DNA from 4 places in the Streptomyces sp. NPDC046870 genome. Region 4 is predicted to be linked to each of the others. Evidence: riboswitches for the same ligand, from Rfam matches in the RefSeq annotation. Region 4 holds a riboswitch; each other region holds the start of a gene.

Region 1 (7,594 bases), on a different contig from region 4:
CGCCACGGTGACCGATCCGGCGAGCACGGCCCACAGCAGGGGCCCGGTGCGCGCGCCGGTGGAGCGGAGGCTGAAGAGCACCGCGGCGGTGGCGCTCAGCGCGACCGCGAGGGGCGGCAGGACGGCGAGCCGCATCAACTGGGACCGTATGTGCGTCTCGGGCAGTGCGGGAGCGGGTCGGGCGACCGGTCGCCCGTGCCGGCCGCCCTCGCGGCGATCGGCGCGGGCGGCCGGTGCTCGGAGGTGAGACATCTGCGTCCTCGTACTGGTCCGTCGGGCCTGTGTCCTCGTGCGGTGCGCCGTGCGGGCATGCGTCGTTGCGGGCACGCGTCATCGCCGCCGGCCGGCGGGGCCGGTGCACCCGGCCGCGCGTCGCCCGGCGGACACTCACAGTAGTTGCCTGAGCATCATGTGCGGTGGGCAGTTGACAAAGTCACCCGAGCAGCGTCCCGCTCTGGTATGAGGCGTCGCACGAAGGTCCGATGGCCGCTGCCCGACACCAGGCGGAATCGCGTCAGCAGTGATCTGTCCTGGTCACAAGCGGTCAGGAACGGAACGGTCGGTCGATCCCCCACCCCTCGCGCTCTCCCCCGCGCGGCGCACGCGCGTGCGGGGCTCGCTCCCGGCGCCGCCCGCGCGGCTGCCTCCGGTGCCCCTCCGACCCGGCCCTGCCCAGGCCGTTCATTACTCAACGTGTTCGCTTTGGCCTTGACTGGGCCAGGGGTCGAGCGCGAAGCGGTGTACGCGGTCGACGTCCAGGGTGATCCGCTCGGATCGTCGCATCAGGGGCAGTCCGGTCCGCCAGTGCGGTCGCCGGCCGCGTCGGCGCGGGACTGCTCGAACGAGGTCCGCGGTCGTTCGTCGACCTCGGCGAAGAAGGTCTCCCCCCAGGCCGTCGGGCAGCCCTTCCCTGCCGGCTGCGTACCGGTGGAGCGCCATCGGCTGCACGCGCAGGCCGGCCGCCCGGCGGCGCATGGTCAGGGCCGCCGGCCCTTCCCGGCCGGCGGCATTTCCTTCACGTTCGTACGTTCTGTCCGCGGAAGCGGGGCGCCCCTCGCCCCGGCCGGTCAGGCGCCCGTGTCGCGGGTGGGCGGCTCCGCGACGAACGCGCCGACCGAGCGCCAGGTGCGGCGTACGTCCCCCGACGCGCTCCGCCACCACGCCTCGGCCGGCAGCTTGCCGGCGGCCTCGAACGGCTCGCCCGGCCGGGGCAGGGCCACCGCCTGGCCGGCCTCCTCCGCGGCCTCCTTGGTCCACTCCCCCGGCTCGGCCCAGGGGTGCGGGGCGAGGTTGAAGGTGCCCCAGTGGATCGGCAGCAGGACGCCGTGCGGCGCGCCGCCCTGGAGGTCGAGGTGGGCGCGCAGACCCTCCTGCGGGGTCATGTGGATGTCGGGCCAGAACTCGCTGTACGCCCCGATCTGGATCATCGTGGCGTCGAACGGGCCGTGCGCGGCACCGATGTCCTTGAAGCCGTCGAAGTAGCCGGTGTCGCCGCTGTGGTAGATCCGGTGCTCCTCGCCGGCGACGGCCCAGGACGCCCAGAGGGTGTGCTGGGTGTTGCGCAGGCCACGGCCGCAGAAGTGGCGGGCCGGGGTGGCGGTGAGGGTCAGGCCGCCGACCCGGGTGGACTCGTGCCAGTCCAGTTCGCGCAGCCGGTCCGGGGAGACGCCCCAGCGTTCGAGGTGGGCACCCACGCCGAGCGGCACGGCGAACAGGGTGTCCGTGCCGGCCAGCGCCTTGATGGTGGGCAGGTCCAGGTGGTCGTAGTGGTCGTGCGAGATGACGACGACGTCGACCGGACCGAGCACGGCCAGGGGCAGCGGCACCGGGTGGAGCCGCTGCGGGCCGGCGAAGGGGAACGGGGAGCAGCGCTCGCCCCAGACGGGGTCGAACAGGACGCGGTGACCGTCGATCTCGGCGAGCACGCTGGAATGGCCCATCCAGGTCAGCCGCAGTCCGGTGGCGGGCGGCTTGGCCAGGTCGGCGAAGGTCGTGGGATGCACCGGGACGGTGCCCTTGGGGGCGCGCAGCGGCCGGGTGTCCTTGTCCAGGAACACCTTCGCGAGGTCCAGCGAGGACCCGGTGGGCCGGGTGCGGGCGGGGCCGCCGGGGTTCTGGAAGACGCCGTCCTTGAAATGCGGCGAGCGGCGGATGCGTGCCATGCGCTCACCCCCCGGGTCCGCTCCGAACGCAGCGGGCCGCAGCGCGCGGAGCCCGGAGCTCGCGGAACGCAGACCGGTCACGGTACCTCCCGGTGGAGTGGGTGAGGTCCCCCATTATGGTCGGCCCCGCGGGCTGCGAGGGTCCGGAGGGTGCCTCCGTCCGCCGCCGAACGCCTCTTCCGCGCGTTGACAGGGTCCGGACCGGCTCCGGATACTGACTCGCCGTTCAGGTGATCACCTCATCGCTCCCCCGAGGAAGCCCCCATGGCCACCCCCGTCGCCGCCCCTTCGCTGTCGCTCGTCTGGACCGATCACGTCACCGGCCGCCAGGGCTTCCTGGTCGTGGACCGGCTGGTGCGGGGCGTGGCGAGCGGCGGGCTGCGGATGCGGCCCGGCTGCACGCTGGAGGAGGTGACCGGACTCGCCCGCGGCATGACGATGAAGGAGGCCCTGCACTACAGCCCCGGGAGCCGCTACATCCCGCTCGGCGGTGCCAAGGGCGGCATCGACTGCGACCCCCGGGACCCGGAGGCGTACGGACTCCTCGTGCGCTATCTGCGCGCCGTACGGCCGTATGTCGAGAGCTGCTGGACCACCGGCGAGGACCTGGGTCTCACCCAGGACCTGGTGGACCGCGCGGCGGCCGAGGCGGGCCTGGTCTCCTCGATCCAGGCGGTCTACCCGCTGCTGGACGACGAGGCCGCGGCCCGCGAGCGGCTCGCCGACGCCTTCGCGGTGCGGGTGGACGGCCTCGGCCTGGACGAGCTGGTGGGCGGCTGCGGGGTCGCCGAGTCGGTGCTGACGGCCCTGGACCGGGCGGCGGTGCCGTACCCGGGCACCCGGGTCGCCGTGCAGGGCCTCGGCACGATGGGCGGCGCCACCGCGCGCTTCCTCGCGCGCGCGGGCCTGAGCGTCGTGGCCGTCGCCGACATCAAGGGCACGATCGCCAACCCGGCGGGGCTCGACGTCGAGGCCCTGCTGGCGGCACGGGACGGCTACGGCACCGTGGACCGCGGCGTGCTGCGCCCCGGTGACCGTGAACTGCCCGGCGACGCCTGGCTGTCCACGGAGGCGGAGGTGCTGGTGCCGGCCGCCGTGTCGTACGCCGTCGACCCCGTGAACCAGGAGCGGATCCGGGCGCGTTGGATCGTCGAGGCCGCCAACATGCCCGTCGTGCCCGAGGCGGAGGAGCTGCTGACCGGGCGCGGGGTCACGGTGCTGCCGGACGTGGTGGTCAACTCCGCGACGAACGCCTGGTGGTGGTGGACCCTGTTCGGCGACATCGGCGCCGACGCCGACGAGGCGTTCGCCCACGTCCGGCGCTCGATGCGCGCCCTGACCAGTCAGGTGCTGGACCGCGCGCAGGCCGACGGTACGACCCCGCGCGTGGCCGCGCACGCCCTGGTGGCGGACCGGTTGCCGGTGATCGCGCAGCGGTTCGGCCGGCATCGGTGACGGGCCCGCCGCGCGACCGCTTCGGCGGCACCGGGGGCAACGACTAGGGTGACGGCGTGGCGAGAGTGCGGTTGAGCGTGGCCGAGCGGCGGGAGGAGCTGCTGCGGGCAGCCATCGGGCAGATTGAGGCGCGGGGCGTGGCGGCGGTCAGGATCGCCGACGTTGCCGCGGCCCTCGGGGTGAGCAACGCGCTGGTGCTGTACCACTTCTCCACGAAGGAGAAGCTGGTCGCCGCCGCGTTCACCTACGCGGCCGAGGACGACCTCGCGCGTCTGCGCGGGCTGCTGGACCGGCGGACCACCGCGCTGCGCCGGCTGCGGTCGGCGGTGCGCTGGTACGCGCCGACCGGGCAGGCCAAGGGCTGGCGGCTGTGGATCGAGGGCTGGGCGGTGTCCCTGCGCGAGCCCGCACTGCGGCAGGTCACCCGGGAGCTGGACGAGCAGTGGAAGGCGGCGATCGCCGGCGTCATCGCCGAGGGCGTGGCGGCCGGTGAGTTCGCCTGCCCGGACCCGGCCGGCACGGCACTGCGGCTGACCGCGCTGCTGGACGGGCTGGCGGTACAGCTCACGTCGTACCCGGGCGCGGTGCCCCGGTCCCGGGCACAGGAGTGGGTGGACGACGCCCTCGCTCGCGAACTGGGTCTGGAGCGCGGGGCGTTGACGGACAGACGGCGCTGACGCGCGGGCTTCCGCGGAACCGCCGGCGCGACCGGACCGCGCGCCGCGGACACGTCGGCACCGGGGCGCGGGGTCATCCGAGGTGCGTCCGTCCATCGCGGCACCGTTCCCGCGGGGCCCGGGGCGGGCGTGCCGGCCCAGCCCGGCGCCAAGGTCCGGCACGTGACCGAGGCCGAGACCGGCCGTTCGGACCGGCCTTGGGGGAACCGCGCCGTCGGCGACGCTCGCCCGCGCTGCCGGACGCGGTCGCCCGGCTCCGGCTGCCCCGCCTGCTCGACGAGCCCGCGACCGGGCCGTACTGACCGCCGTCCAGCCCGCGCCGGCGGTGCGGGCGCGGGCCGTGGCGGGTCGGCGGGTCGTGACAAGCCGGCCGGGTCAGGCCACCGCGGCGATCCGCATCCTGATGTCGTCCGGTGACAGTGTGCCCTTGGCGGTCACGTGGTCGCCCGAGGACTCACCGCGCAGCCGGCGGCCGATCCAGGGGACGAGGTACTCCCGCGCCCACTGGACGTCGTCGCGGCGGACCTCCAGCGTGCCCCGGGGCGGCAGTGGCGGCCACGGCTGCTCCGGGTCGGCCGGGACGTCCAGGCCGAGGACCTGTCCCGCGCGCAGCGCCACGCGCGTGTGCCCCTCGGGCGAGAGGTGCAGCCGGTCGCTGTCCCAGGCCCTGCGGTCCTGCACGGACTTGAGCGACCACAGGTCGAGGACGGGGCAGCCGTACCGGTCGGCGATGGCGCGGACGTGCCCGTTGTAGGTGGCGATCTTGCCGCGGAGGTGTTTGAGGACGGGGACGCCACGGGTGTCGAAGCCGGTCGTCACCATCACCGTGCCGGCGGCCCGCGTCAGCCGGGCCAGGGCGCGTTCGAAGCGCTCGGCCACCTCGTCGGGGTCGGTGCCGGGGCGGATGATGTCGTTGCCGCCCGCGCAGAAGGAGACCAGGTCCGGGGCCAGGCCGATGGCCTGCGGCACCTGGTCGGCCACGATCTGGTCCAGCAGCTTTCCGCGCACGGCGAGGTTGGTGTACTGGAAGTCGCCCTCGGGACGCCGGTCGGCGAGGAGGACCGCGAACCGGTCGGCCCAGCCCACGAACGCCCCGTCGGGGCCGGGGTCGCCGACGCCCTCGGTGAAGCTGTCCCCCACCGCCACGTACGACCCGATCACTGATCTGCTGTCATTCTTCGAATCGTCTGCCACGTCGGACCATGATTCACCTTCGGATGTGACCTACGCGACCGTAGGCCGTACTTGACGAACGGTGAGATGAGCCACTCTTAAAGAGTTCGCAAATCCAGGAATAGAAGCTGCACGGTACACCGAAGGCCGGACCCGGGGATCGTGGGTCCGGCCTTCGGTGGTCTGTGGGGCAGGCGGTGCGAGGGACGGGTCAGCCGACGGCGACGCCGTGCGAGCGGAGGTAGCCGACCGGGTCGACGTCCGAGCCGTAGTCCGGCGTGGTGCGGATCTCGAAGTGCAGGTGCGGGCCGGTCACGTTGCCGGTGGCGCCGGACAGGCCGACCTGCTGACCCGCGGTCACGGTCTGCCCGGCCGAGACGGAGAGCCGGGAGAGGTGGCCGTACTGGGCGTAGTGGCCGTCGTTCAGCTTGACGACGACCTGGTTGCCGTACGCGCCGCCCCAGCCCGCGGAGACGACGGTGCCCGCGGCGACGGCCTTGACCGGCGTGCCGGTCGGGACGACGAAGTCGACGCCGGTGTGGTAGCCGCTGGACCACATGCCGCCGGCGACGTGGTAGCCGGTGCCGACGGTGGCGCCGGCCACCGGGAGGGTGTAACCGGCGAAGGCGGGCTGGGGGGCCGGCGCCGGCGCGGCCTGCCGGGTGGTCTTCGGCGCGGCGGGCCGCGTGGATCCGGGAGCAGCCGGCTTCGGGGTCGCCGGTGCCGTGGCGGCCGGCGCGGCCTTCCCGCCGATGCTGAGCCTCAGGCCCGGGTGGATGAGTCCGGGGTCGGCGCCGACGGCCTGCCGGTTGTCGTCGTAGAGCCGCTGCCAGCCGCCGCCGACCTGCTGGTCCCGGGCGATCGTCGCGAGGCAGTCGCCACTGCGCACCGTGTAGGTGCGCGTGCCCGCGTCGTGCCGCGCGGCGGTCTGCTGCGCGGTGCCGGGAAGGGTCCGCACGGCCGTTCCGGGCACGGACTGCGCGGGGGCCGCGGCATGCGCTCCGGTGGCCCCGAGGAGGGGCAGGGCCAGGGCGGCGCCACCGGTTCCGGCGGCGGCGAGGGAGCGGGAGAACCGCGGGGTCCTGGGACGTCGGTGCTTACCCTTGGCAGGCATGGCGCGATTCCTCTCCGGCGCCTGCGAGGTGAGCTGTCGGGTTCGGGCTGGAACCGCCCGGCCGTGCGCGGCACGGCTGCACCCCCGGCCTGTCGCGGAGACCGGACAGGCAGTCGTACCTGGTGGGTCCCCCGCTCCTGCCGACGCGGGTCATGTGTGGGGAGTCCGGGCGGCGGCAGGATTCGGCGTTCCGCCCGGATGGGTGGCGAACGTAAGCGAGCAGGACGCGCGGAAACAAGCGGCCGGTTCCCGTGGTTCCGGTTCCGGGTGATCGGGTACGGGAATCCACGGTCACCGAACGTGAATTCCCGGCCCGCTCCCCTTCTCAATTCTCCTTTTCCGCAACGGAATTGCATGGACATGAGATCCGGGGCACATCAGCAGCCGTACGACACACGGTCACGGATATGACCCTCCTCACGCCCAGCGTCCTCAAAAGGGTCAGATACGGCGCAGGCGGATGACCGTCGCATCCAGGTCACCCTTGAGCCCGGTGCGCAGCCCGTGGTGCAGCAGGACGGCGCCTCGGTGCACTTCGCCCGTTTCGCGGCATTCGTACGACGCCGTCGGGTCGAGCCCGCGCAGCCGCACCGCCGGCACCGGTTCGCCGTAGCTCTGCGCCTGCAGCCAGGCCAGGACGACGGTCTCGGCCCCGCGGACGTACTGCACGGCGCTCAGACCTCCCGCCGGGGGCCGCAGCCGGTACAGCTCCCCGTGCTGCACGACCGGGCGGATCTCCTTGTACAGCTCCACCCACCGCCGGGCCTCGGCCAGTTCCTCCGCGCTCCACTCCGTCAGGTCGCCGCCGACCCCGAGCACGCCCGCCATGGCGCTGACGAACCGGAAGCGCAGCGAGCTGGCACGCCCGTTGAGCTGGGTGTTGGGGCTGTCGGTGACCCAGGCCGCCATCACGCGCGCGGGGTGGATCTGCGTGAAGCCGTGCTGGATGGCGAGCCGGTCCAGCGGGTCGGTGTTGTCGGAGGTCCACACCTGGTCGGTGCGGCCGAGCACAC
Region 2 (7,594 bases), on a different contig from region 4:
CCAGTCCCCCCAGCTCCACGTGCACCACGAGCACCGGTTTGCCCGGCACCGCCGCCGCAGCGGAGCGCAGCGCCTCCGCCAGCTCCGCGTCCCCCGGCGAACTCTCCCCTATCGCGGGGATCGCCGTGACGACGACGGCGTCGTTCGTGCCGTCGGCCAGCGCGGCGGCGAGCGCCCGGTGGAAGTCCTCCGCCGTCGCCCCGGTCGTCAGGTCCACCGGCCGCGCGGGCCGCAGTCCCTCGGCGAGGCAGCGGTCGTAGGTCAGCACGCCCAGCGACTCGGAGTTGCCGAGGATGGCCACGCGCGGTCCGGCGGGCAGCGGCTGCCGCGCGAGGAGCAGGCCCGCGTCGACCAGTTCGGTGATCGTGTCGACCCGGATCACACCGGCCTGCCGCAGGAGCGCGGAGACGGTCTCGTACGGCAGCCGGGTGGCCCGCACCGCGTGTCCCTGCGGTGCCGTGCCGGTCCCCTGCACCACCACGAGGGGTTTGGCCGCCGCCGTCCGCCGGGCGAGGCGGGTGAACTTGCGGGGGTTGCCGATCGACTCCAGGTACATGAGGACGACGTCGGTCTCGGGGTCGTCGTACCAGTACTGGAGGACGTCGTTGCCGGAGACGTCGGCGCGGTTGCCGGCGGACACGAAGGTGGAGACGCCGGTGACGCCGGTGACGCCCCCGCCGCGCCGGTGCAGCCGGGAGAGCAGGGCGATGCCGATGGCGCCGGACTGGGCGAACAGTCCGATGGGGCCGGGGCGGGGCATCTCGGGGGCGAGCGAGGCGTTCAGCCGGACGTCCGGGGCGGTGTTGATGACGCCGAAGGCGTTCGGGCCGATGATCCGCATGCCGTACGCGCGCGCGGCCCGCACGAGGGCCCGTTGCCGCTCGCGCCCCTCGGGCCCGCTCTCGGCGTACCCGGCCGAGAGCACGACCAGCCCCTGGACGCCGTGTTCCCCGCACTCGGCGACCACGGCGGGCACGTGCGCGGCCGGTACGGCGACGACGGCCAGGTCGACCGGCCCGTCGATGTCCCGCACCGAGCGGTGCGCGGGCACCCCGTCGATCTCCTTGAGGTCGTCCGGGAAGGCCTTGTTCACGGCGTGCAGGCGGCCGGGGTAGCCGGCGTCGCGGAGGTTGCCGAGGACGCCGCGGCCCACCCCGCCGGGGGCGCGGCCGACGCCGACGACGGCGACGGAGCCGGGCGCGAGGAGCCGCCGTACGGAACGGGCCTCGGCGCGCTGCTCGCGCGCGCGCTGCACGGCGAGGGAGCGGTCGGTGGGTTCGAGGTCGAACTCGAGGCGGACGACGCCGTCCTCGAAGCTGCGCTTCTGGGTGTAGCCGGCGTCCGTGAACACCTTGATCATCTTGGTGTTGGCGGGCAGCACCTCGGCGGCGAAGCGGCGGATGCCCCGCTCGCGCGCGACGGCCGCGATGTGCTCCAGCAGGGCGGAGGCGACGCCGCGGCCCTGGTGGGCGTCCTGCACCAGGAAGGCGACCTCGGCGTCGTCGGCGGGCGCGGACGCGGGCATGCCGTCGGTGCCGATGCGGTCATAGCGTACGGTGGCGATGAACTCGCCGCCGATGGTGGCCGCGAGTCCCACCCGGTCCACAAAGTCGTGGTGCGTGAAGCGGTGGACGTCCTTGGCGGAGAGCCGTGGGTACGGCGCGAAGAAGCGGTAGTACTTCGACTCGTCCGAGACCTGCTCGTAGAAACTGACCAGGCGGTCGGCGTCATCAACGGTGATGGGCCTGATGCGCGCGGTACCACCGTCGCGCAGCACCACGTCCGCCTCCCAGTGGGCGGGGTACTGGTGCCGGTCCTGCCGGTCCGCCGAGGTCTGCATGGGCCCCAGAGTACGGCTCGCGTCCGACAACGGCGCGAGGCAGTCTGTGGAGGACGGGACGCCGGACCGAGGCCGCGGTCCGGTGCCACACCGGAGGGGACGCACGTCCGCTCCGGACACGCTTCACGATATGGGAAACTGGTCTAGACAACCTGAACACCGAAGGGCAGCAACACATGGCTGAGCGCCGCGTCAACGTCGGCTGGGCCGAGGGCCTCCACGCCCGCCCCGCCTCCATCTTCGTCCGAGCCGCCACGGCCACAGGCGTCCCGGTGACGATCGCCAAGGCCGGGGGCAACCCCGTCAACGCGGCCTCCATGCTGGCCGTCCTGGGCCTGGGTGCCCAGGGTGGCGAGGAGATCGTCCTCGCCTCCGACGCCGAGGGCGCCGACGCCGCCCTGGACCGTCTGGCCAAGCTGGTCTCCGAGGGCCTGGACGAGCTGCCCGAGACCGTCTGAGCGAGCACCGCACGAAACGCCGGAGCCGCGTTCGCCTTGTCAGGGCGGCGCGGCTTCGCCGTATGCGGGCGCACCCGCCCGACGCACGTCGATTTACCGCCCGCCAGCGGCCGGCGGACCGCCCGGGAATTTCTCGCACGACGAATTCTGGCAGCAGGAAATACCCCGCCCCGAGAATAACTCCTCTTTGTATACGGTGCGCTTGTTAAAGCCGCGGGCCCGACATGTTTACGGCATGTTGCGAAGTCCTCACGCGCTCCGTGGCGGGAGAGAACCGCAGCCGGTGCGAGCCCGTCGCACGCTCGGCGTGCAGCGTCGTGAGCGCCCGCGCGCGCTCGGCGTCGCCGCGGGCCACCGCGTCCACGATGGCACCGTGCTCCGTCCAGGACTCGACCGGGCTGACCGGCGCCTCCACCGTGTACATCCACGCGATCTTGTGCCGCAGCTGGGTGAGCACCGAGGTCAGCGAGGTGCTGCCGGAGGCCTGGGCGAGCGTCTCGTGGAACCAGCCGCCCAACGAGCGCAGGTCCTCGTTGCTGCCCCTGCGGGCCCGCTCCTGGCCCAGCCGGACCAGACCGCGCAGCACCTTCAGATGCGCCTCCGTACGCCGCTGGGCGGCCCGGGCGGCGCCCAGCGGCTCCAGCAGCGTCCGCATCTCCAGCAGGTCGGCGGCCTCCTGCTCGGTCGGCTCGGCCACGCACGCGCCCGCGTGCCGGCGCGTCACCACGAAGCCCTCGGCCTCCAGGGTGCGCAGGGCCTCGCGCACGGGGACGCGTGAGACGCCGTAGCGGCGGGCCAGGACTTCCTCGGTGAGGCGGCTGCCGCGCTCGTGGACACCCGCGACGATGTCGTCCCGGATGGCCGTGCACACCGAGTGCGCCGGAATACGCATGACCGACCTCCGCCTTAATCCCCGTGAAACGTCGACGATGGACGTGTGTTCCGTGACTCTATTCCAATGAGCCGGAATTTCCGACGGCGGGCCCTAATCCATGGCTATTTTTTGGACAGCGGTCCGGCGGCCACCGGTAAAAAGGCGAAAGCCCCGGCTCGGTGAGCCGGGGCCTCGGACAGCCGTGCGGTCGGCGTCAGACGTTCACGCCGTGCTTGCGGAGGTAGGCGACGGGGTCGACGTCCGAGCCGTACTCGGGGGTCGTGCGCGCCTCGAAGTGCAGGTGCGGGCCCGTGACGTGGCCCGTGGCCCCGGACAGGCCGATCTGCTGGCCCGGGACGACCTTCTGGCCCACCGTGACCGCGATGGACGACAGGTGGCCGTACTGGGTGTACATGCCGTCGGCCATGCGGATCACGACCTGGTTGCCGTACGCGCCGCCCCAGCCGGCGGAGACCACCGTGCCGGAGCCCACCGCGTGGACGGCCGTGCCGCTGGCCGCGTGGAAGTCGATGCCGGTGTGCGCACCGGAGCTCCACAGGGAGCTGCTCGCCTGGTAGGCGGTGGAGACGTAGGAGTGCGCGATCGGGGCGACGAAGGTGTTCAGCCGCTTGCGCTCGGCCTCACGGGCGGCCCGGACCTTCTCGGCGCGGATCCTCTGCGCCCGCTCGGCCGCCGCCTTGGCCGCGGCCTCCTCGGCCGCCTTCTGCTCGGCGGCCTGCTGCTGCGCGGCGGCCTGCGCGTCGATCTCGTCGGCGACGCCCTCGGACGCGGCGACGACCGGGGTGAGGCCGGTCTGCTCCGCGGTGTTCTCGGCGGCGAGCGCCGGGGAGCCGGCGAGGGTGCCGATCACACCGGTGGTGGTGAGGGCCGCGACGCCGGCCGCCTGGGCGGTGGTCCGCTTGACCCGGCCGGGCTTGCGGTGCTTCCCGGTGGCGCACATGAACGCCATGAAGTGGCTGGTCCTTTCCTTCCCTCTCGCCTACCGGGTTAGCTGACGGGTTCGGAGCAGGAAGGTCTCCTACGGGCCTCCTCGCACTCGCGCGGACGCCCGATTCACCCCAGGGACGGTGGGTCCCCGGCTCCCCTGGCTCGCGCCGTACGGGGACTCGGCGATGACTGTCCGGTGCCGCGGGTGCGGCGCACTGCCTGACGAACAGCCCGGACGAAGCTACGCAAGCACGTTGTCAATCCTCAAACGCATCCCGGCTTTTGTAGCGCATCCCACAGGGCAGACAGGCAACCTCCGCCCCAAAACGGGCATCTGAGGAAGGGAGTGGAACACCGTGGGGCCCTGACGACCCGTAGGTCACCAGGGCCCCACGCGCGCGTGCCGTCGTCCGGCCGCCGCGGTGGCCGTCTACTCGGCCGCCACCACGGTCACTTCACCGATGCCCAGCGCCTCCACCGGCGCCTTGATCTGCGACGCGTCACCGACGAGGACGGTCACCAGGCGGTCCACCGGGAAGGCGTTCACGACGGCCGCGGTGGCCTCCACCGTGCCCGTGGCCGCCAACTGCTGGTACAGCGTCGCCTGGAAGTCGTCGGGCAGGTGCTGCTCGACCTGGTCGGCCAGCGTGCCGGCGACGGCCGCCGCGGTCTCGTACTTCAGCGGCGCCACACCGACCAGGTTCTGCACGGCGACGTCCCGCTCGGCGTCGGTCAGGCCGTCCGCCGCGACCGTGCGCAGCACCTTCCACAGGTCGTCCAGCGCCGGGCCGGTGTTGGGGGTGTCCACGGAGCCGCTGATGGCGAGCATCGCGGCGCCCGTGCCGTCCGGCGCGGACCGAAGGACCTGCCCGAAGGCGCGCACGCCGTAGGTGTAGCCCTTCTCCTCGCGCAGGACGCGGTCCAGGCGGGAGGTGAGGGTGCCGCCGAGGCAGTACGTGCCGAGCACCTGGGCGGGCCACACCCGGTCGTGGCGGTCGGGCCCGATCCGGCCGATGAGCAGCTGGGTCTGGACCGCGCCGGGCCGGTCCACGATGACCACGCGCCCGGTGTCGTCGGCGGTCACCGGCGGCACCGGCCGGGGCTCGCCCGGGGTGCCGGTCCACGCGCCCAGGGTGTCGTCCAGCAGCGCGTCCAGGTCGGCGCCGGTCAGGTCGCCGACGACGACCGCGGTGGCCGTGGCGGGCCGCACATGACGGTCGTAGAAGGCGCGTACGGCCGCCTCGTCGATCTTCTCGACCGTCTCCTCGGTGCCCTGGCGCGGACGGGACATGCGCGAGGTTGCCGGGAACAGCTCCTTGGAGAGTTCCTTGGCGGCCCGGCGGGAGGGGTTGGCCAGCTCGTGCGGGATCTCGTCCAGGCGGTTGCGGACCAGCCGCTCCACCTCGCTCGCGGCGAAGGCGGGCGCGCGCAGGGCATCGGCGAGCAGGACGAGGCCCTTGGCCAGGCGGGAGGCCGGGACCTCCAGGCTGAGCCGGACCCCGGGGTGGTCGGCGTGCGCGTCGAGGGTGGCGCCCGCGCGCTCCAGCTCGGCGGCGAACTCCTCGGCGGAGTGCTTGTCGGTGCCCTCGGAGAAGGCCCGCGCCATGATCGTGGCGACGCCGTCCAGGCCGGCCGGCTCGGCGTCCAGCGGCGCGTCCAGCAGCACCTCGACGGCGACGACCTGCTGGCCCGGGCGGTGGCAGCGCAGCACGGTCAGGCCGTTGTCCAGCGTGCCGCGCTCGGGCGCCGGGAACGCCCACGGCTTGGCCTCGCCGGGCCGCGGCTGGGGGTGGAAGTCCATGGTGGCGAGCTCGGTCACTTGGCCGTCTCCTCGTTCTCGGTCTCTTCGCGGCCCGCCTCTACGGTCGCTTCGTGCTCGGGGTCCTCGGGGACCCCGGCGTCCGGGGCGGCCTCCGGGGACTTCGGCTCGTACACGAGGACCGCGCGGTTGTCGGGGCGCAGGCGGGCCTGGGCGACCTCCTGGACCTCCTGCGGGCTCACCTCCAGGACGCGCTGGACGGCGGTCAGGGCGAGCTGCGGGTCGCCGAACAGGACCGCGTACCGGCACAGTTCGTCGGCGCGGCCGGCGACCGTGCCGAGCCGGTCCAGCCACTCGCGCTCCAGCTGGGCCTGGGCGCGCTCCATCTCCTCGGGCGTGGGGCCCTCAGCGGCGAACCGGGCCAGCTCCTCGTCGATGGCGGCCTCGATGACCGGCACCTCGACGTCACCGGAGGTCTTCACGTCCAGCCAGCCCATGGAGGGAGCACCGGCCAGGCGCAGCAGACCGAAGCCGGCCGCGACGGCCGTCCGGTCCCGGCGCACCAGCCGGTTGTACAGGCGGGAGGACTCGCCGCCGCCCAGGATGGTCAGGGCGAGGTCGGCCGCGTCGCACGCGCGCGTGCCGTCGTGCGGGAGCCGGTAGGCGGCCATCAGGGCGCGCGCCGGGACCTCCTCCACGACGACCTCGCGCTTCTGCTCGCCGATGACGTCCGGCAGGGAGCCGTCGCGCGGGGCGGGCTTGCCGTCGTGGGACGGGATCGAGCCGAAGTACTTCTCGATCCAGGCGAGGGTCTGCTGGGGGTCGATGTCGCCGACCACGGAGAGCACCGCGTTGTTGGGCGCGTAGTAGGTGCGGAAGAACTGGCGGGCGTCCTCCAGGGTCGCCGCGTCCAGGTCCGCCATCGAGCCGATCGGCGTGTGGTGGTACGGGTGGCCCTCCGGGTAGGAGAGCGCCGTCAGCTTCTCGAAGGCGGTGCCGTACGGGACGTTGTCGTAGCGCTGGCGGCGCTCGTTCTTGACGACGTCGCGCTGGTTCTCCATGGACTCCTCGTCCAGGGCGGCCAGCAGCGAGCCCATGCGGTCCGCCTCCAGCCAGAGCGCCAGCTCCAGCTGGTGGGCGGGCATGGTCTCGAAGTAGTTGGTCCGCTCGAAGCTGGTGGTGCCGTTCAGCGAGCCGCCGGCGCCCTGCACCAGCTCGAAGTGGCCGTTGCCCTTGACCTGCGCCGAGCCCTGGAACATCAGGTGCTCGAAAAGGTGAGCCAGGCCGGTACGCCCCTTGACTTCGTGGCGGGAGCCGACGTCGTACCAGAGGCAGACCGCCGCCACCGGGGTCAGGTGGTCCTCGGAGAGCACCACGCGCAGACCGTTGGCCAGGCGGTGCTCGGTCGCTGTCAGGCCCCCGGAGCCTGCCTCGGCTGTGGTCGTGTGACCCATGGGCATGTACGTCCCTTCGCGAGCGGAGGCGGTTGATGGAAACCGCGGTTTTCCTGCCGTTCCTGCCACTGTATGCAAAGCGTGCGGGGCGTCGGCGAAGTTCCCGCGGGGCGTACGCCCACAGCGGATCCCGCAACCCGCCCGCGACCCGGTCCCGGCTCCCGGCGGTGCCTGCTGAACCGGGTCGCGGCACGGGTTGTCACTGCCTCGGTCCACAATGGTCGGCGTCAGTTCCGTCCATCCTTTCAGCAAGGAGCCGGC
Region 3 (7,594 bases), on a different contig from region 4:
ACCAGTTCGCCGGACCCGTCCGCCAGGCGCAGCCGGACCCCGCTCGCCGCCTCCACGACGAGCGGTTCGGCGCGGCCGGGCATCGGGCCGTACGGATGCCACACGTGCCGCCGGTCCAGTTCCAGCAGCTCCGGCACGCCGAGCTCAGGCATTGGGCGCGAGGTCCGTCCCGGCGCCCCGGCGGCGGACCGCGACCAGGTCGGTCCGCGGCTCGCCCGCCACCGCCGGCGCCGACCCGCAGACGCCGCCGCCCTCGTGGCAGCCCCCGGTGTCCCCGCAGGCCGCGGCCTCCGTCCGGTGCTCCGGCAGCGTCACCTGATCGGCGCCCTCCACCTCGAACCCGGCGTCCGCGATCATCTCCAGGTCGGCCTTGCCGGCCTGGCCCTCGCTGGTCAGGTAGTCGCCGAGGAAGATGGAGTTGGCCAGGTGCAGTGCCAGCGGCTGCATCGTGCGCAGATGGACCTCGCGGCCGCCCGCGATTCGGACCTCCACATCCGGGCACACGAACCGGACCATCGCGAGGATCCGCAGGCAGCGCTGCGGGGTGAGGTTCCACTCCTTGGCCAGCGGAGTGCCCTCGAACGGGATCAGGAAGTTCACCGGGACGGAGTCGGGGTCCAGCTCCCGCAGCGAGAACACCACGTCGACGAGGTCCTCGTCGCTCTCGCCCATGCCCGCGATCAGTCCGGAGCAGGCGGACAGACCGGCCGCGTGCGCCTTCTGCACCGTGTCCACCCGATCGGCGTACGTGTGGGTGGTGGTGATGTCCCCGTACGTGGACTCCGAGGTGTTGAGGTTGTGGTTGTACGCGTCCGCGCCGGCCTCGCGTAGCCGTTCGGCCTGGCCGTCGGAGAGCAGGCCGAGGCAGGCGCACACCTCGACGCCCTCGTTCTGCTCCTTGATGGCCTTGATGGTCTGCGAGACCCGGTCCACGTCCCGGTCCGTCGGTCCGCGTCCGCTGGCCACCAGGCAGACCCGCTTGGCGCCGCCCGCGAGGCCCGCGGCGGCGGCCTGGGAGGCCTCGTCCGGCTTGAGCCAGGTGTACTTCAGGATGTCGGCCTTGGAACCGAGCCGCTGGGAGCAGTACGAGCAGTCCTCCGGGCACAGGCCCGACTTGAGGTTCACCAGATAGTTGAGTTTCACCCGGCGCCCGAACCAGTGCCGGCGCACCTTGCCGGCCGCGGCCACCACGTCGAGCAGGTCGTCATCGGAGGTGGCCAGCACGGCGAGCGCTTCCTCGCGGGTCGGCAGCTCGCGCCGAAGCCCCTTGTCCACCAGCGTGTTCAGCAGGTCCATGAGCCCTGATCCTGTCCTACGGGACCGCCCCGGGCCAAGGAGACTTCGCACAACGGAGCAGGTTCACCGTGTGGGTATTGCCACACACTGGGCGGCTGGTCGTACCGCTAGGGTCTGTCCGCTACCTACAAAAGCACCGGAGGACCCATGGCGTTCGGCTGGATCGACGAGCAGGCCGGGGCGCGCCGCAGCGCCGGACTCGTGCGCACCCTGCGTCCGCGTTCCGCCGACACGCCGCTGCTGGATCTGGCGAGCAACGACTACCTGGGCCTGACCCGCCATCCGGAGGTCGTCGAGGGAGCGGCCGGGGCCGCCCGGACCTGGGGCGGCGGCTCCACCGGCTCCCGGCTGGTCACCGGCACCACGGCCCTGCACACCGAACTGGAGCGGGCGCTGGCCGCGTTCTGCGGGTTCGAGGCGGCCCTGGTGTTCTCCTCGGGGTACGCCGCCAACCTGGCCGCCGTCACCGCGCTCGGTCCGCACGGTTCGCTGATCGTGTCCGACGCGGGCAACCACGCCTCCCTCATCGACGGCTGCCGGCTGGCCCGGGGCGAGACGCAGGTCGTGGGGCACGCCGATCCGGAGGCCGTGCGCAAGGCCCTGGCCGGACACGCGGGAGACGCGATCGTCGTGTCCGACACGGTGTTCTCCGTCGACGGGGACCGGGCGCCGCTGACCGCGCTGGCCGAGGCGTGCCGGGAGCACGGCGCCGGGCTGGTCGTGGACGACGCCCACGGGCTCGGCGTGCTGGGCGACGGTGGCCGGGGGGCTCCGTACGCGGCCGGGCTCGCGGGCGCGCAGGACGTGGTCGTCACGGCCACCCTGTCCAAGTCGCTGGGCAGCCAGGGCGGGGTGGTGCTCGGCCCGGCCCGGGTGATCGACCACCTGGTCAACGCGGCCCGTACGTTCATCTTCGACACCGGCCTGGCGCCGGCCGCGGCCGGCGCCGCGCTGGCCGCGCTGCGGCTGCTGGAGCGTGAACCCGAACGGGCGGCGCGGGCCCGTGAGGTGGCCGCGGAGCTGTACGCACGGCTGACCGCCGCGGGTCTGGAAGCGGTGCGTCCGGACGCCGCGGTGGTCTCCGTGCGGGCTCCGTCCCCGGAGCGGGCGGTGCGCTGGGCGGCCGACTGCCGTGCGGCAGGCCTGGCCGTGGGCTGTTTCCGTCCTCCCTCCGTGCCCGACGGCGTCTCACGGCTGAGGCTGACCGCCCGGGCGGACCTCTCCGGGGCGGAGATCGAACGCGCTGTACGAGTCATCGGCGAAACGCGACCATGAGTCGGCGTACACGGCCGTGTGCCGCACGAGGGTGATGAACGGGTGACCGGTTCCGGCCGGAGTGGCCGGCCCGCGGTCAGAGCGTGACGACGAACTCCGACCAGCTGCCGGCGGAGAAGAGCAGGGCGGGTCCGGCGGGGTTCTTCGAGTCGCGCACGGCGAGCAGTCCGGCCCCGGGGCCGGAGCGCGGCCGGGCCGTCTCCACGCAGTTGTTCGCGCCCGTGCTGTAGCTGCTGCGCAGCCAGCGCACGGCGTGCAGGTCGGTACTGGCTGGGACGTTCCGAGGCAGAGCTGACATGGTGCCTCCTTACGCGCCGTCACCTATTCCGGCGATGTAGTCCAACGATTCCTCGGGGGAAAGGGCGTGGAACTGAAGGGAGTTGAAGGCCTCGGAGTAGGCCATGAGGTCTTCTTTCCGCTCCAGGTAGAGGCTACTCGTCAACTGGTCGAGAACAACCACGTCCAGATCAGAAGTGCTCGGAAATGAGAAGATAACGAAAGGCCCGGTGAGTCCGACGTGCGCCCCGGCCGCGAACGGCAGCACCTGAAGCCGTACCTGGGGCAGCCGGGCCGCCTCCATCAGCCGTTCCAGCTGCCGGGCCATCACCTTCGGACCACCGACCTCGCGGCGCAGCACCGCCTCGTCCAGTACGGCGCTCAGCACCAGCGGCGGGTCGGAACGCAGCACGTGCTGCCGGGCCAGGCGCACCTCCACCAGCGTGTCCAGGCGGTCCTCGTCCAGGTCCTTCACGGCCGCACGGGTCACCGCGCGGGCGTACTCCGGTGTCTGGAGCAGCCCCGGCACCACGGTCGTCTCCAGCGTGCGCATCGCGCTCGCCTGCGACTCCAGGCTGATGAAGTCACGGTAGGTGGGGGGCAGCACCCCGCGGTAGGCGTGCCACCAGCGGTCCCGGCCGCCCGCGTCCTCCGACCCCGCCAGCGTCAGCAGCAACTCGCGCAGGTGTGCGTCCCGCACCTGGTAGGCGTCGAGCAGTAACCGCAGATCGGCCGGTTTCACACCGCTGGCGCCGGTCTCGATGCGGCTCACCTTCGACTGGTGCCATCCGACGAGCCGGGCGGCCTCACCGCTCGTGAGCCCCGCACCGGTACGCAGCGTGCGCAGTTCGGCGCCCAGTTTGCGGCGGCGCACTGCCGGACCGTTCTGCATGGGCTCCTCCTTACTCCTTCCGGGCCGCCCACATACGGTCTCGCGTCGCAGAGTTCACCGCTTCGAGCGACAGATATATGCATATCTTGGTGGATCGCTCCCCGTGACCGCCCGTTGGTGGCAGTCTGGCGAACAAGCACCAGTCCGGGACCGTACTCGAACCCTCCGCCACATGTCGGACCACGGCCCCGTGGGAAAGGGACGACGTCGCCATGGCAGACCACCTGGAAGCATCCGTCACTCTGCCGAGCGATCCGGCCTCGGTCTCCGCGGCCCGTTCCTACGTCGTGGGCACCCTGGCGGAGTGGGGCCTGCCGTCCGACACCGACGTCGCCGACACCGTGCGGCTCATCGTCTCCGAACTCGCCACGAACGCCGTACAGCACACCTTCGGCCAGTCACCCACCTTCACGGTCGACGTCGCGCTGCACCATGACGAACACCTGCGCATCGGCGTCACGGACAGCCATCCCCGCTTCCCGAAGAGACTGCCCGCCGCCGTCCAGCAGGACAACGGCCGCGGCATGGTCATCATCCGCTGTCTCACCGCCGAGTGCGGCGGCAGACTCCGCGTCCGCCCCACGCGCGAGGGCGGCAAGACGGTCTCGATCGAACTGCCCTGGACGATCCCGGCGACCCCGGTACCGGCGGGCCAGCAGGAGCAGTGACCCTCCGGGCGGGGCGGGGGCGTTCCTGACCGGCCGGGCGCCGGCGCGGCAGGCACGCCCGGCCACTCTTCCCCGGCCGGGGCCCGGCCACGACGTCCGGTACGCCCCGGCGAGCAGTGCCTCGATCTCCCGCCGGTCCGGAGGGCGCGGCACCACGCGCATCGCGGCTGCCCCGACAGAGGAGGCTGGCCGCGCGTGCCCAGGCCGGCCGGTAGGCGTGGTGAGCGCCAGATCCGACGCGTACGTCGGGGTGCGCCGCATGCACCCCCGGCGGCCGGGAGCACCCGAGCCGCAGCGGGGCGCCGGTGAACCACGCCGACTCGTGCCGGGGCCGACTGCCGGGAGAGGAGGGGCGGCGCGTGCCCGAGCCGGTGGGCGGTCCGGCCGATCGTGCCGGCCTCCGTCACCGGCACGCCGGGACCAGGGCCGTACAGGCGCCAGGCCGGGCGCCGACGTCACGCGCTCGCGCGCGAGTCCCCGCCCCGCGCCGACACGGTCTGCGGCTCGGCGTCACGGCCCCCGCGCAGGCCGCCTTGGCGGTGCCCGGCGTCGCGGCCGTCCCCGCCGTGCCGGGGCGCGAGGCGTCGCCTGCGTGCCCCAGTACGGCGTCTCGCCCCTGGGAGGTGCGATGGCTCGCCCGCGCGTCGACTCGGTCTGCGGGCCGGCGTCGGGGCGGAGCCGTAGTACTCGCCGCCGCGGCGGTGCCGGGCGGCTGGCGGGGCGTGCCGTGGGCGCGAGGCGGCGCCTGCGCGCCCCAGCTTGGCGTCTCGTTACCGGGACGCATCGGTGGCCCGCCCGGGCGTCGGCGCGGTCTGCGGGCCGGCGTCGCGGGTGGAGCCTCGCTGAGGGCAGCCCTGGCAGTGCGCGGCGTCGCGCCCGGTCTGGCCGGTGGCGGGGCGTGCCGTGGGCGCGAGGCGGCGCCTGGGAGCCCCAGCCCGACGTCACTTCCCCGGAACCCTGCGGCAGCCACCCGGGCGCCGGGCGGCGTCGCGGTTCCGGGGTCTCACCCGTGGCTCGCTCAGGCGGCCCGCCCAGGCGCCCCGCGTCCGTGGGGTGCGGGCGGGCGCCGGGGCGGCGTCGGCGGCCCTGCTGCTGGAGCCGCTGCTGGTCCGAGGCGGGTCAGCTCACCCGGCCGTACCAGACGCTCTTCGTCCAGATCCTCTCGAGCTTCACCACGTCCCCGGTCTTCGGGGCGTGCCAGATCTTGCCGTGACCCGCGTAGATGCCGACGTGGTAGACGTACGAACCCGAGTGGAAGAAGACCAGGTCGCCCGCCTTGCGGCTCCTGGAGGAGATGTGGTGCGTCTTGTTGTACTGCTGGGCGGCCGTGCGCGGCAGCTTCTTGCCGGCCTTCTTGTAGGAGTAGAGCGTCAGCCCCGAGCAGTCGAACCGGCGCGGGCCGGTGGCTCCCCACGCGTAGGGGGCGCCCTTCTTGGAGGCCGCGACCTTGAGTGCTTTCGTCGCCATCGTCGCGGCGGAGGCGTCGGTGGCGAGGCCGGGCACCGCGATCGAGCCGCCCACGGCGGCGAGGGTCAGAGCCGAGGCCGTGCCAGCCCGGGCCATCAGCGACGGGACACGATTGAGCGCAGTCATGCGCAACCCTTCGTCAGCCGCCTGTGAAGGATGACCTGTCGGATTCGGGCTGGCGAAGTTGCCCGGCCGTGTTGCCACGGCTTCACCCCAAGGGTCGCCCGGAGCCGACGACCGTCCGTGTCGTACGGACGAACATCTGTTCCGGCGACCCGCCTTGCTTGGGTCCTCCACTCCTGCCGATCCACTCCGTCGACCGGTCATCCGGGCGGCGGCAGGACTCGGCGTCCGCCCGGATCGCCCCGCCGCGGTGGCGGGGGCTTGTCGTCAGACACGGATCTTGGCTCACGATCGTCGGAAAATCCCAACGGAATCGGGGATTTGTGGTGTTACTCACCACTCACCCGTTCGGGTGGACACTGCCCTGTTCGAGCCTCCGTCAGATCCCGGACGTAGCCCCCGACCTGGGGCGATGCGCCTCCCGGCGGCCGACGCGACGGCGCTTGGCGCAACTCGGGAGGCCCGGAAAGCGATCTGGAAGTACACCGGTCGGCGGTACGTCGTTCGGACCGTTTCAAGTCCCGTCCGGACGAAGCGTGTCGACGCACGGGGCCGGCCGGGCCGGGCGGGGCGTCCCCCTCAGCCGGCGCCGTCCGGCGGGAGCGCGACGCGAGCGGCCCGGCGCTCGCCGTCCAGCACCCGCAACGCCCGTGCCAGCGTGTCCCCGTGCAGCTCCGTCTCACCCCGTTGGTGCATCAGCGCGAGCGCGTCCCGCAGCTCCGCCGCCTTGCGCACCAGCGCCTGGGCGGCGCGCAGCCCGCGGTAGGTGTCCCCGGGCCGGGCCGGGTTGATGCGGCCCAGCAGGTCGACCGCCTCCAGGTAACGGTCGATCAACTCGCCCTCGGCGCGGGTCAGCGCGGGAAGGGGCGGGAGGTCCGGCAGCATGGGCGGCTCACCTCGCGTCCGGTGCGCCGGGCGTGCCCCGGCGGCTCGGCACGATGCCGTCCACCAGACCGTAGGCGACCGCCCCGGCGGCGTCCAGGATCAGGTCGCGCTCCAGATCCTCGTGGACCTGCCCGGCCGTGCGCCCCGTGTGCCGCGTCAGCATCTCCGCGAGCGTCGCGCGGATGCGGGTCAGCTCCTCCGCCTGGATGAGCAGGTCGCTGGGCTGTCCGCGCACCGGCTCGGGCAGCGCGGGCTGCTCGATCACCATGCGGGCGCCGGGCAGCGCGAACCTCTTGCCCGGGGTGCCGGCCGCGACCAGCACCGCGGCCGAGGCGGAGGCCTGGCCCAGGCAGTAGGTCGCCACGTCACAGCCGACGTACTGCATCACGTCGTAGATCGCCGTCATGGCGTCGAACGAGCCGCCCGGCGAGTTGACGTACAGCGTGATGTCCCGGTCCGGCGCCGCGTGCTCCAGGTACATGAGCTGCGCGGTCACGTCGTTCGCCGCCGCGGTGTCGACCGGCGTGCCGAGGAAGACGATGCGGTCCTCGAAGAGCTTCGCGTACGGGTCGAGGGTGCGCACGGCGCTCCCGGTGCGTTCGGTGTACTCGGGCAGGACATGGCGGGCGGACGGTCGGGACATGGACGTACCCCTCCTCATGACGAGGCCCCGATGGGCTCGACTTCTGTAAAAAATGTACAGGACGTACGT
Region 4 (7,594 bases):
CAGATCGCCGTCGCCGAGAAGATCCTCGCCGACAAGGGCACCACCCCCTGGGCCACCTGTGCCCTGCTGTCCGGTCTCACCGAGGACTCGGGTTCGACACACGTCGACACGGGCGTCGGTGGCTCGGGTGGCTCGGGTGGCTCGGGCAAAGCGGGTGGTTCGGGTAAAACATCCGGATCGGCGGGCAATTCCGGTACATCCGGTTCCTCCGGTGGCTCCGACTCGTCCGGTCTGCCGGATTCGTCGCCCTCCGCCGACGCGGACTCCGACGCCAACTCCGGCTCCGGGGCCGGTTCCTCCTCGGAGGAGACCGCCACCACGCCGAGCGTCAAGCCGGACAAGGCCGCCGGTGCGGACACCGGTTCGGCAGGGACCAACACCCCCAAGTCCGACAAGTCCACCGCGCCGGACGCCGGAAGCCCGCAGGGAACCGGCAGCGCGCCCACCGTCACCCCGGACGCCGGTGTCGCGGACAACCCCCAGCAGGCCGCCGGTTCCTGGAGCCTGGTCGACACCGGGTCCCTCGGCGGCGGACGCCACCGGGGCGTGAGCGCGGACGAGGGCGGCGCGGACGAAAGCATGACAAACGGTCAGAAGCCCGTGTCCTCTGGTCGGCACGCCTCCCGTGAAACGGACACGTACACCGTCCGTCAGGGCGACACCCTCGCCTCCATCGCCGACTCCCTTGAGGTCGACGGCGGATGGCGCGCGCTGTACACCGGCAACAAGAAGGCCATCGGGACCGACCCGAATCACATCAGTGCCGGTCAGACCCTGGAAGTCGGGGGCGAATCGGGCGGGAAGTAGGGGGAGTTGACGTCCCGCTTAACGCCCTAATGTCCGATTTGGCGAAAGTGTGGGATGAGTCTCAGAAGCCCTGATCGTCTTTGAAATTCCGCGGATCGCGTGTCTACGGTCGTGATCGCTCGTCACCACGAGCCCCGGCAGCCGCAACGCCGAATCCTGCCAGCGGTCGCCCGGGAACAGTCGTCGCGTCAAGCGCCGTAGGCAGGAGCGGGGGACCCAAGGTAGGCGCCGGGCCCGGCAGTTGATGCCGGAACCGGCTCGGGGTGAAGCCGCACCCGCGTGAGCGGAGTGCGGCCGGGCAACTCAACCGGCCCGAACCCGACAGCTCACCTCGCAGGCGTCGGTGAGGGGATCGATCCATGCTGTTCTCCAGCAAGGGCAAGCACCGTCGTCCGTCCAAGGCCGTCCGCGCCGTCGCACTCGCCGGTGTCACCGGTGCCGCCGTCGCCGCTCCGCTGATGGCGGCCGGCAACGCCTCCGCGGCCACCGCCTCCCAGTGGGACGCGGTCGCCCAGTGCGAGTCCGGTGGCAACTGGTCCATCAACACCGGCAACGGCTACTACGGCGGTCTGCAGTTCTCCGCCTCCACCTGGGCCGCGTACGGCGGCACGCAGTACGCGGGCACCGCCGACAAGGCGAGCAAGGCGCAGCAGATCGCCGTCGCCGAGAAGGTCCTCGCCGCTCAGGGCAAGGGCGCCTGGCCGGTCTGCGGCACGGGCCTGTCCGGCACCCCGTACAACGGCTCCGCGCCGAGCACCTCCACCCCGAGCACCTCCACCGGCTCGGGCGGCTCCACCGGCTCGGGCGGCTCCACCGCCACCCGCTCCACCGGTGAGCAGGCCGCCTCCCGCTCCGCCGAGCGTCCGGCCGCGAGCGCGAGCAAGGGCCAGAGCAAGACCGTCACCACCCCGACCGGCAAGAAGGTCAAGAAGGGCGACGGCGAGTACAAGGTCGTCACCGGTGACACCCTCAGCTCCATCGCCGTCAAGCAGCACGTGCGGGGCGGCTGGCAGAAGCTGTTCGAGCTGAACAAGGACATCGTCGAGGACGCCAACCTGATCTACCCGGGTCAGCAGCTGCACCTCAAGTAAGACCCCGGCCCGGGCCCGCGTCCGCGCGCGGGCCGCGCCGACGGCCCCGGCGGGCCGTACCCCCGTCCCCACGGGCTCCCCGCCCCGGTGCGTGTTCCCCCGTACGCACCCGGGCGGGGCTTTTTTGCGTCCAGTGGCCCCTGAAGCCTTTGTTTCGGCGAGAAACAAAAGGTACCGTCGGCTTGTCCACGGGACGGTCGGTCGGTGGCCGGCGCCCCCGGGACGGTTAGGCTCTAGTCGCAAGGCACAGCCGTAAGGCACACCGCCCCGCACTTCCAGCGTCACATCCAAGAAGGAGATGCTCGTGCCGTCCATCGACGTCGTCGTAGCCCGGGAAATCCTGGACTCCCGAGGCAACCCCACGGTCGAGGTCGAGGTCGGCCTCGACGACGGCAGCACGGGTCGTGCCGCCGTCCCGTCCGGCGCCTCGACCGGCGCCTTCGAGGCCATCGAGCTCCGCGACGGCGACCCGAACCGCTACCAGGGCAAGGGCGTCGAGAAGGCCGTCCTCGCCGTGATCGAGCAGATCGGCCCGGAGCTGGTCGGTTACGACGCCACCGAGCAGCGCCTGATCGACCAGGCCATGTTCGACCTGGACGCCACCGACAACAAGGGCTCCCTCGGCGCCAACGCCATCCTCGGCGTCTCGCTCGCCGTCGCGCACGCCGCCTCCGAGGCCAGCGACCTCCCCCTCTTCCGCTACCTGGGCGGCCCGAACGCGCACCTGCTGCCGGTGCCGATGATGAACATCCTGAACGGCGGCTCGCACGCCGACTCCAACGTGGACATCCAGGAGTTCATGATCGCCCCGATCGGCGCGGAGTCCTTCTCCGAGGCCCTGCGCTGGGGCACCGAGGTCTACCACACCCTGAAGAAGGTCCTGAAGAGCAAGGGCCTGTCCACCGGCCTCGGCGACGAGGGCGGCTTCGCCCCGAACCTCGGCTCCAACCGTGAGGCCCTCGACCTCATCCTGGAGGCCATCAAGGAGGCCGGCTACATCGCCGGCCAGCAGATCGCCCTCGCGCTCGACGTGGCCGCCTCCGAGTTCTACAAGGACGGCAAGTACCTCTTCGAGGGCAAGGAGCGCTCCGCCGCCGAGATGACGGAGTACTACGAGGAGCTCGTGGCGGCCTACCCGCTCGTCTCCATCGAGGACCCGCTGTTCGAGGACGACTGGGCCGGCTGGAAGGTCATCACCGACAAGCTCGGCGACAAGGTCCAGCTGGTCGGCGACGACCTGTTCGTCACCAACCCCGAGCGCCTCGCCCGCGGCATCGAGGAGGGCGCCGCCAACGCCCTGCTGGTCAAGGTCAACCAGATCGGCTCGCTGACCGAGACCCTGGACGCCGTCGAGCTGGCCCAGCGCAACGGCTTCAAGTGCATGATGTCGCACCGCTCCGGCGAGACCGAGGACGTCACCATCGCCGACCTGGCCGTCGCCACCAACTGCGGCCAGATCAAGACCGGTGCTCCGGCCCGCTCCGAGCGCGTCGCCAAGTACAACCAGCTGCTGCGCATCGAGGAGATCCTCGACGACGCGGCGGTGTACGCGGGCCGCAGCGCGTTCCCGCGTTTCCGCGGCGGGATCTCCAAGGGCTGACCCATCCTGGCGTAAGGCTTAGCCAGTCGTACGTACGTCCCCGTGCCCGGTCCCGTACCGTGTCCGGGGACGTACGCGCGTGTGAAAGGGGAGGCGGAGAGCCAGATGGCCGTGAGGGACCGGGACCGTTTCTCCACCGCGACCAGGCTGCGGCTGCTCGGCGAGCAGACGGCGGCCCGGGTCTACCGTTCCCAGACCAAGCGGCAGGCCCGCCGCTCCCGGCTCACCGGCCGCGCGGCGCTGCTCGCGCTGGTGCTGTGCACGATGATCGTCGCCCTCGCCTACCCGATGCGGCAGTACGTCTCCCAGCGCGAGCAGATCGCCGACCTCGAGCGGCAGCGGGAGCAGGCCCGTGAACGCGTCGAGCAGCTGCGCGACCTGAAGGCGCGCTGGCAGGACGACGCCTACGCCGAGCAGCAGATCCGCCGCCGGCTGCACTACGTGATGCCCGGCGAGACCGGGTACGTGGTCGTCGACCCGGGCGCCGCCAGGCAGTCCCGCGCGGACCTCGGGGCCGCCCGCCGGCCCTGGTACACGAACGTCTGGGAAGGCGTCGACAAGGCCGACGCCTCCGACCAGTGACCGGCCCGTCCGGTCCGGCAACCGACACGAACCCACCTTGAAAGCAGTCATGGAAACCCCTCCGCCGCCCACTCCGCGCACCGAGCCCACCGACGCGGACGTAGAGGCCTTCAAGCAGCAGCTGGGCCGCCCGCCGCGCGGCCTCAGGGCCATCGCGCACCGCTGCCCCTGCGGTCAGCCGGACGTCGTGGAGACGGCACCGCGCCTGCCCGACGGCACGCCCTTCCCGACGCTGTACTACCTGACGTGCCCGAAGGCGTCCTCCGCCATCGGCACGCTGGAGGCGAACGGCGTGATGAAGGAGATGACCGAGCGGCTGGGCCGCGACCCCGAGCTGGCCGCCGCGTACCGGGCCGCGCACGAGGACTACGTGCGCCGCCGGGACGAGATCGAGGTCCTCCAGGGCTTCCCGAGCGCGGGCGGCATGCCGGACCGGGTGAAGTGCCTGCACGTGCTCGTCGCCCACTCGCTGGCCGCCGGCCCGGGCGTGAACCCGCTCGGCGACGAGGCCCTGGCGATGCTGCCGGAGTGGTGGCGCAAGGGGGCGTGCGTGACGCCCGACAGCGCTGGGACGGACGAGCGCGACGACAGCGAGGGGGACGAGAAGTGACCCGCGTGGCCGCCATCGACTGCGGTACCAACTCCATCCGTCTGCTGGTCGCGGACGCCGACCCGGCGACGGGCGAACTGACCGACCTGGACCGCCGGATGACGATCGTGCGGCTCGGCCAGGGGGTCGACCGCACCGGCCGGCTCGCGCCCGAGGCACTGGAGCGCACCTTCGCCGCCTGCCGTGAGTACGCGGAGGTCATCAAGGAGCACGGCGTCGAGCGCCTGCGCTTCGTCGCCACCTCCGCCTCCCGCGACGCCGAGAACCGCGAGGAGTTCGTGCGCGGTGTGCTGGACATCCTCGGGGTCGAGCCGGAGGTCATCACCGGCGACCAGGAGGCCGAGTTCTCCTTCACGGGTGCCACGAAGGAGCTCACGGGCCGTACCGACCTCACCCCGCCCTACCTGGTCGTGGACATCGGCGGCGGCTCCACCGAGTTCGTCGTCGGCGACGACCACGTGCGCGCCGCCCGGTCGGTGGACGTCGGCTGCGTGCGGATGACCGAGCGGCACCTGGTGCACGGCGGCGAGGTGAGCGACCCGCCCACCGAGGAGGAGATCGCCGCCATACGGGCCGACATCGAGGCCGCCCTGGACCTCGCCGAGCAGTCGGTCCCGCTGCGCGAGGCGCACACCCTGGTGGGCCTGGCCGGGTCCGTCACCACAGTGTCCGCCATCGCCCAAGAGCTGCCCGCGTACGACTCCACGCGCATCCACCACTCCCGGGTCCCCCGGGAGCGGGTGCGCGAGATCACCGAGCGGCTGCTGCGCTCCACGCACGCCGAGCGGGCCGCGATCCCGTCCCTGCACCCGGGCCGGGTGGACGTCATCGGCGCGGGCGCCCTCGTCCTGCTCGCGCTCATGGAGCGGATCGGCGCCGAGGAGGTCGTGGTGAGCGAACACGACATCCTCGACGGCATCGCCTGGTCGCTGGCGTGAGGCGTGGCGTGGCTCTCTTTTGTTACCGAGTGGTAGCCACCTGCTGAGCAGGTTGGATAACGTTTGAGCGGTGCCCGGGGCCCCCTTGAGGGGCCCTTGGTCATGCCCCGCCGGAAACCTTCGTGAAGTTCTTCACAAGGAATTCCCTCCCGTCGGGCCCCGGAAGGGGGCCCATTGGCCCTTTCGGGGGTCCGAGAGCTGTTTGAACATGTTCAGACGAGGGGTGCGGGAGGGGTCCGGAGGGGGGTGTTCCGAGGGTGTCACGGTGCCCTCACGGCCACCTCGCCGAGCCGGAGAGGCAGCTCACGCGGCCTTGACAACGGGGCGAAGCGCCCTGCGGTTCCCTCGTGCCGCCATGGTCCGCGTCATGCGAGCCGCGGAGTTTAACACAGGCCTCGTCAGACCTTGTGAAGGGGCGCACGAGCGACCCCCCGGGGGCGGGTGGATACTCGATGCCATGAGCACCACGGAGCGTCCCAGGATCCTCGTAGTAGGCGGTGGGTACGTAGGCCTGTACGCAGCTCGGCGCATCCTCAAGAAGATGCGCTACGGCGAGGCGACCGTCACGGTCGTCGACCCCCGGTCGTACATGACCTACCAGCCCTTCCTCCCCGAAGCCGCCGCCGGCAGCATCTCCCCTCGCCACGTCGTCGTCCCGCTGCGACGCGTGCTGCCGAAGGCGGAGGTCCTCACCGGTCGGGTCACCACCATCGACCAGGACCGCAAGGTCGCCACGATCGCCCCGCTGGTGGGCGAGGCGTACGAGCTGCCGTTCGACTACCTGGTCATCGCCATGGGCGCGGTCTCCCGCACCTTCCCGATCCCCGGCCTCGCCGAGCAGGGCATCGGCATGAAGGGCATCGAGGAGTCCATCGGCCTGCGCAACCACGTCCTGGAGCAGCTGGACAAGGCCGACTCCACGACCGACGAGGAGATCCGCCGCAAGGCGCTCACCTTCGTCTTCATCGGCGGCGGCTTCGCGGGCGCGGAGACCATCGGCGAGGTCGAGGACATGGCCCGGGACGCGGCCAAGTACTACAAGAACGTGTCCCGCGAGGACATGCGCTTCATCCTCGTCGACGCCGCCGACAAGATCCTTCCCGAGGTCGGCCCCAAGCTCGGCCAGTACGGCAAGGAGCACCTGGAGAGCCGGGGCGTGGAGATCTACCTCTCCACCTCCATGGACTCCTGCGTCGACGGCCACGTGGTGCTGAAGAACGGCCTGGAGGTCGACTCCAACACCATCGTGTGGACGGCCGGTGTCAAGCCCAACCCGGCCCTGTCCCGCTTCGGTCTGCCGCTCGGCCCGCGCGGTCACGTCGACTGCGAGCCCACCCTCCAGGTCAAGGGCACGGACTACATCTGGGCCGCCGGCGACAACGCCCAGGTGCCGGACATCGCCGCCCGCAAGGCCGGCGTGGAGAACGCCTGGTGCCCGCCGAACGCCCAGCACGCGCTGCGCCAGGCCAAGGTCCTCGGCGACAACGTGGTCTCCGGCATGCGGGGCTTCCCGCAGAAGGAGTACGAGCACGCCAACAAGGGCGCGGTCGCCGGTCTCGGCCTGCACAAGGGCGTGGCCATGCTCGTCATGGGCAAGATGAAGATCAAGGTCAAGGGCCGCCTCGCCTGGTACATGCACCGTGGCTACCACGGTCTGGCGATGCCGACCTGGAACCGCAAGATCCGCGTCTTCGCCGACTGGACGCTCGGCATGTTCCTCAAGCGCGAGGTCGTCTCCCTCGGCGCCATGGAGAACCCGCGCGAGGAGTTCTACGAGGCCGCCAAGCCGGCGCCGGTCGCCGCCGCGAGCAAGACCGAGGAGAAGGCCAAGGCCTCCTGACGTCGGGTCACCGACAGACCCTCGGGTCACCGAAAGACAGTCCGGTCACCGACAGGTCCTCCTGTCGGTGACCGACCCGGAAGACCTCCTGCCATCCGTGGTGCGGGAGGTCTTCCGGCGTTCCCG

What was found. A riboswitch is a leader RNA that binds a small molecule or an ion and turns the genes downstream of it on or off. The one in region 4 is predicted to bind cyclic di-AMP.
Region 1: another riboswitch for cyclic di-AMP. It lies ahead of AB0946_RS20980 (LysM peptidoglycan-binding domain-containing M23 family metallopeptidase); the one in region 4 lies ahead of AB0946_RS11495 (transglycosylase family protein).
Region 2: another riboswitch for cyclic di-AMP. It lies ahead of AB0946_RS29250 (M23 family metallopeptidase); the one in region 4 lies ahead of AB0946_RS11495 (transglycosylase family protein).
Region 3: another riboswitch for cyclic di-AMP. It lies ahead of AB0946_RS18580 (C40 family peptidase); the one in region 4 lies ahead of AB0946_RS11495 (transglycosylase family protein).

The regions. Positions count from the first base shown of each region.
Region 1 covers NZ_JBEYXM010000009.1:67,843-75,436, reverse strand. The annotation lists gene AB0946_RS21005 (ATP-binding protein) at 1-252, opposite strand, end outside; gene AB0946_RS21000 (MBL fold metallo-hydrolase) at 1,068-2,243, opposite strand; gene AB0946_RS20995 (Glu/Leu/Phe/Val dehydrogenase dimerization domain-containing protein) at 2,427-3,617, shown strand; gene AB0946_RS20990 (TetR family transcriptional regulator C-terminal domain-containing protein) at 3,674-4,294, shown strand; gene AB0946_RS20985 (SGNH/GDSL hydrolase family protein) at 4,670-5,455, opposite strand; gene AB0946_RS20980 (LysM peptidoglycan-binding domain-containing M23 family metallopeptidase) at 5,679-6,581, opposite strand; cyclic di-AMP (ydaO/yuaA leader) riboswitch at 6,587-6,737, opposite strand; gene AB0946_RS20975 (alpha-galactosidase) at 7,023-7,594, opposite strand, start outside.
Region 2 covers NZ_JBEYXM010000017.1:79,912-87,505, forward strand. The annotation lists gene AB0946_RS29235 (GNAT family N-acetyltransferase) at 1-1,840, opposite strand, end outside; gene AB0946_RS29240 (HPr family phosphocarrier protein) at 2,017-2,298, shown strand; gene AB0946_RS29245 (GntR family transcriptional regulator) at 2,504-3,190, opposite strand; gene AB0946_RS29250 (M23 family metallopeptidase) at 3,387-4,142, opposite strand; cyclic di-AMP (ydaO/yuaA leader) riboswitch at 4,155-4,315, opposite strand; gene AB0946_RS29255 (pitrilysin family protein) at 4,551-5,939, opposite strand; gene AB0946_RS29260 (pitrilysin family protein) at 5,936-7,339, opposite strand.
Region 3 covers NZ_JBEYXM010000007.1:233,840-241,433, reverse strand. The annotation lists gene AB0946_RS18610 (adenosylmethionine--8-amino-7-oxononanoate transaminase) at 1-152, opposite strand, end outside; gene bioB (biotin synthase BioB) at 145-1,296, opposite strand; gene AB0946_RS18600 (8-amino-7-oxononanoate synthase) at 1,444-2,571, shown strand; gene AB0946_RS18595 (DUF397 domain-containing protein) at 2,648-2,869, opposite strand; gene AB0946_RS18590 (helix-turn-helix transcriptional regulator) at 2,879-3,739, opposite strand; gene AB0946_RS18585 (ATP-binding protein) at 3,952-4,407, shown strand; gene AB0946_RS18580 (C40 family peptidase) at 5,527-6,000, opposite strand; cyclic di-AMP (ydaO/yuaA leader) riboswitch at 6,004-6,234, opposite strand; gene AB0946_RS18575 (hypothetical protein) at 6,577-6,882, opposite strand; gene AB0946_RS18570 (ATP-dependent Clp protease proteolytic subunit) at 6,890-7,525, opposite strand.
Region 4 covers NZ_JBEYXM010000004.1:81,143-88,736, reverse strand. The annotation lists gene AB0946_RS11500 (transglycosylase family protein) at 1-807, shown strand, start outside; cyclic di-AMP (ydaO/yuaA leader) riboswitch at 991-1,162, shown strand; gene AB0946_RS11495 (transglycosylase family protein) at 1,167-1,898, shown strand; gene eno (phosphopyruvate hydratase) at 2,197-3,498, shown strand; gene AB0946_RS11485 (septum formation initiator family protein) at 3,604-4,080, shown strand; gene AB0946_RS11480 (DUF501 domain-containing protein) at 4,130-4,690, shown strand; gene AB0946_RS11475 (Ppx/GppA phosphatase family protein) at 4,687-5,628, shown strand; gene AB0946_RS11470 (NAD(P)/FAD-dependent oxidoreductase) at 6,086-7,468, shown strand.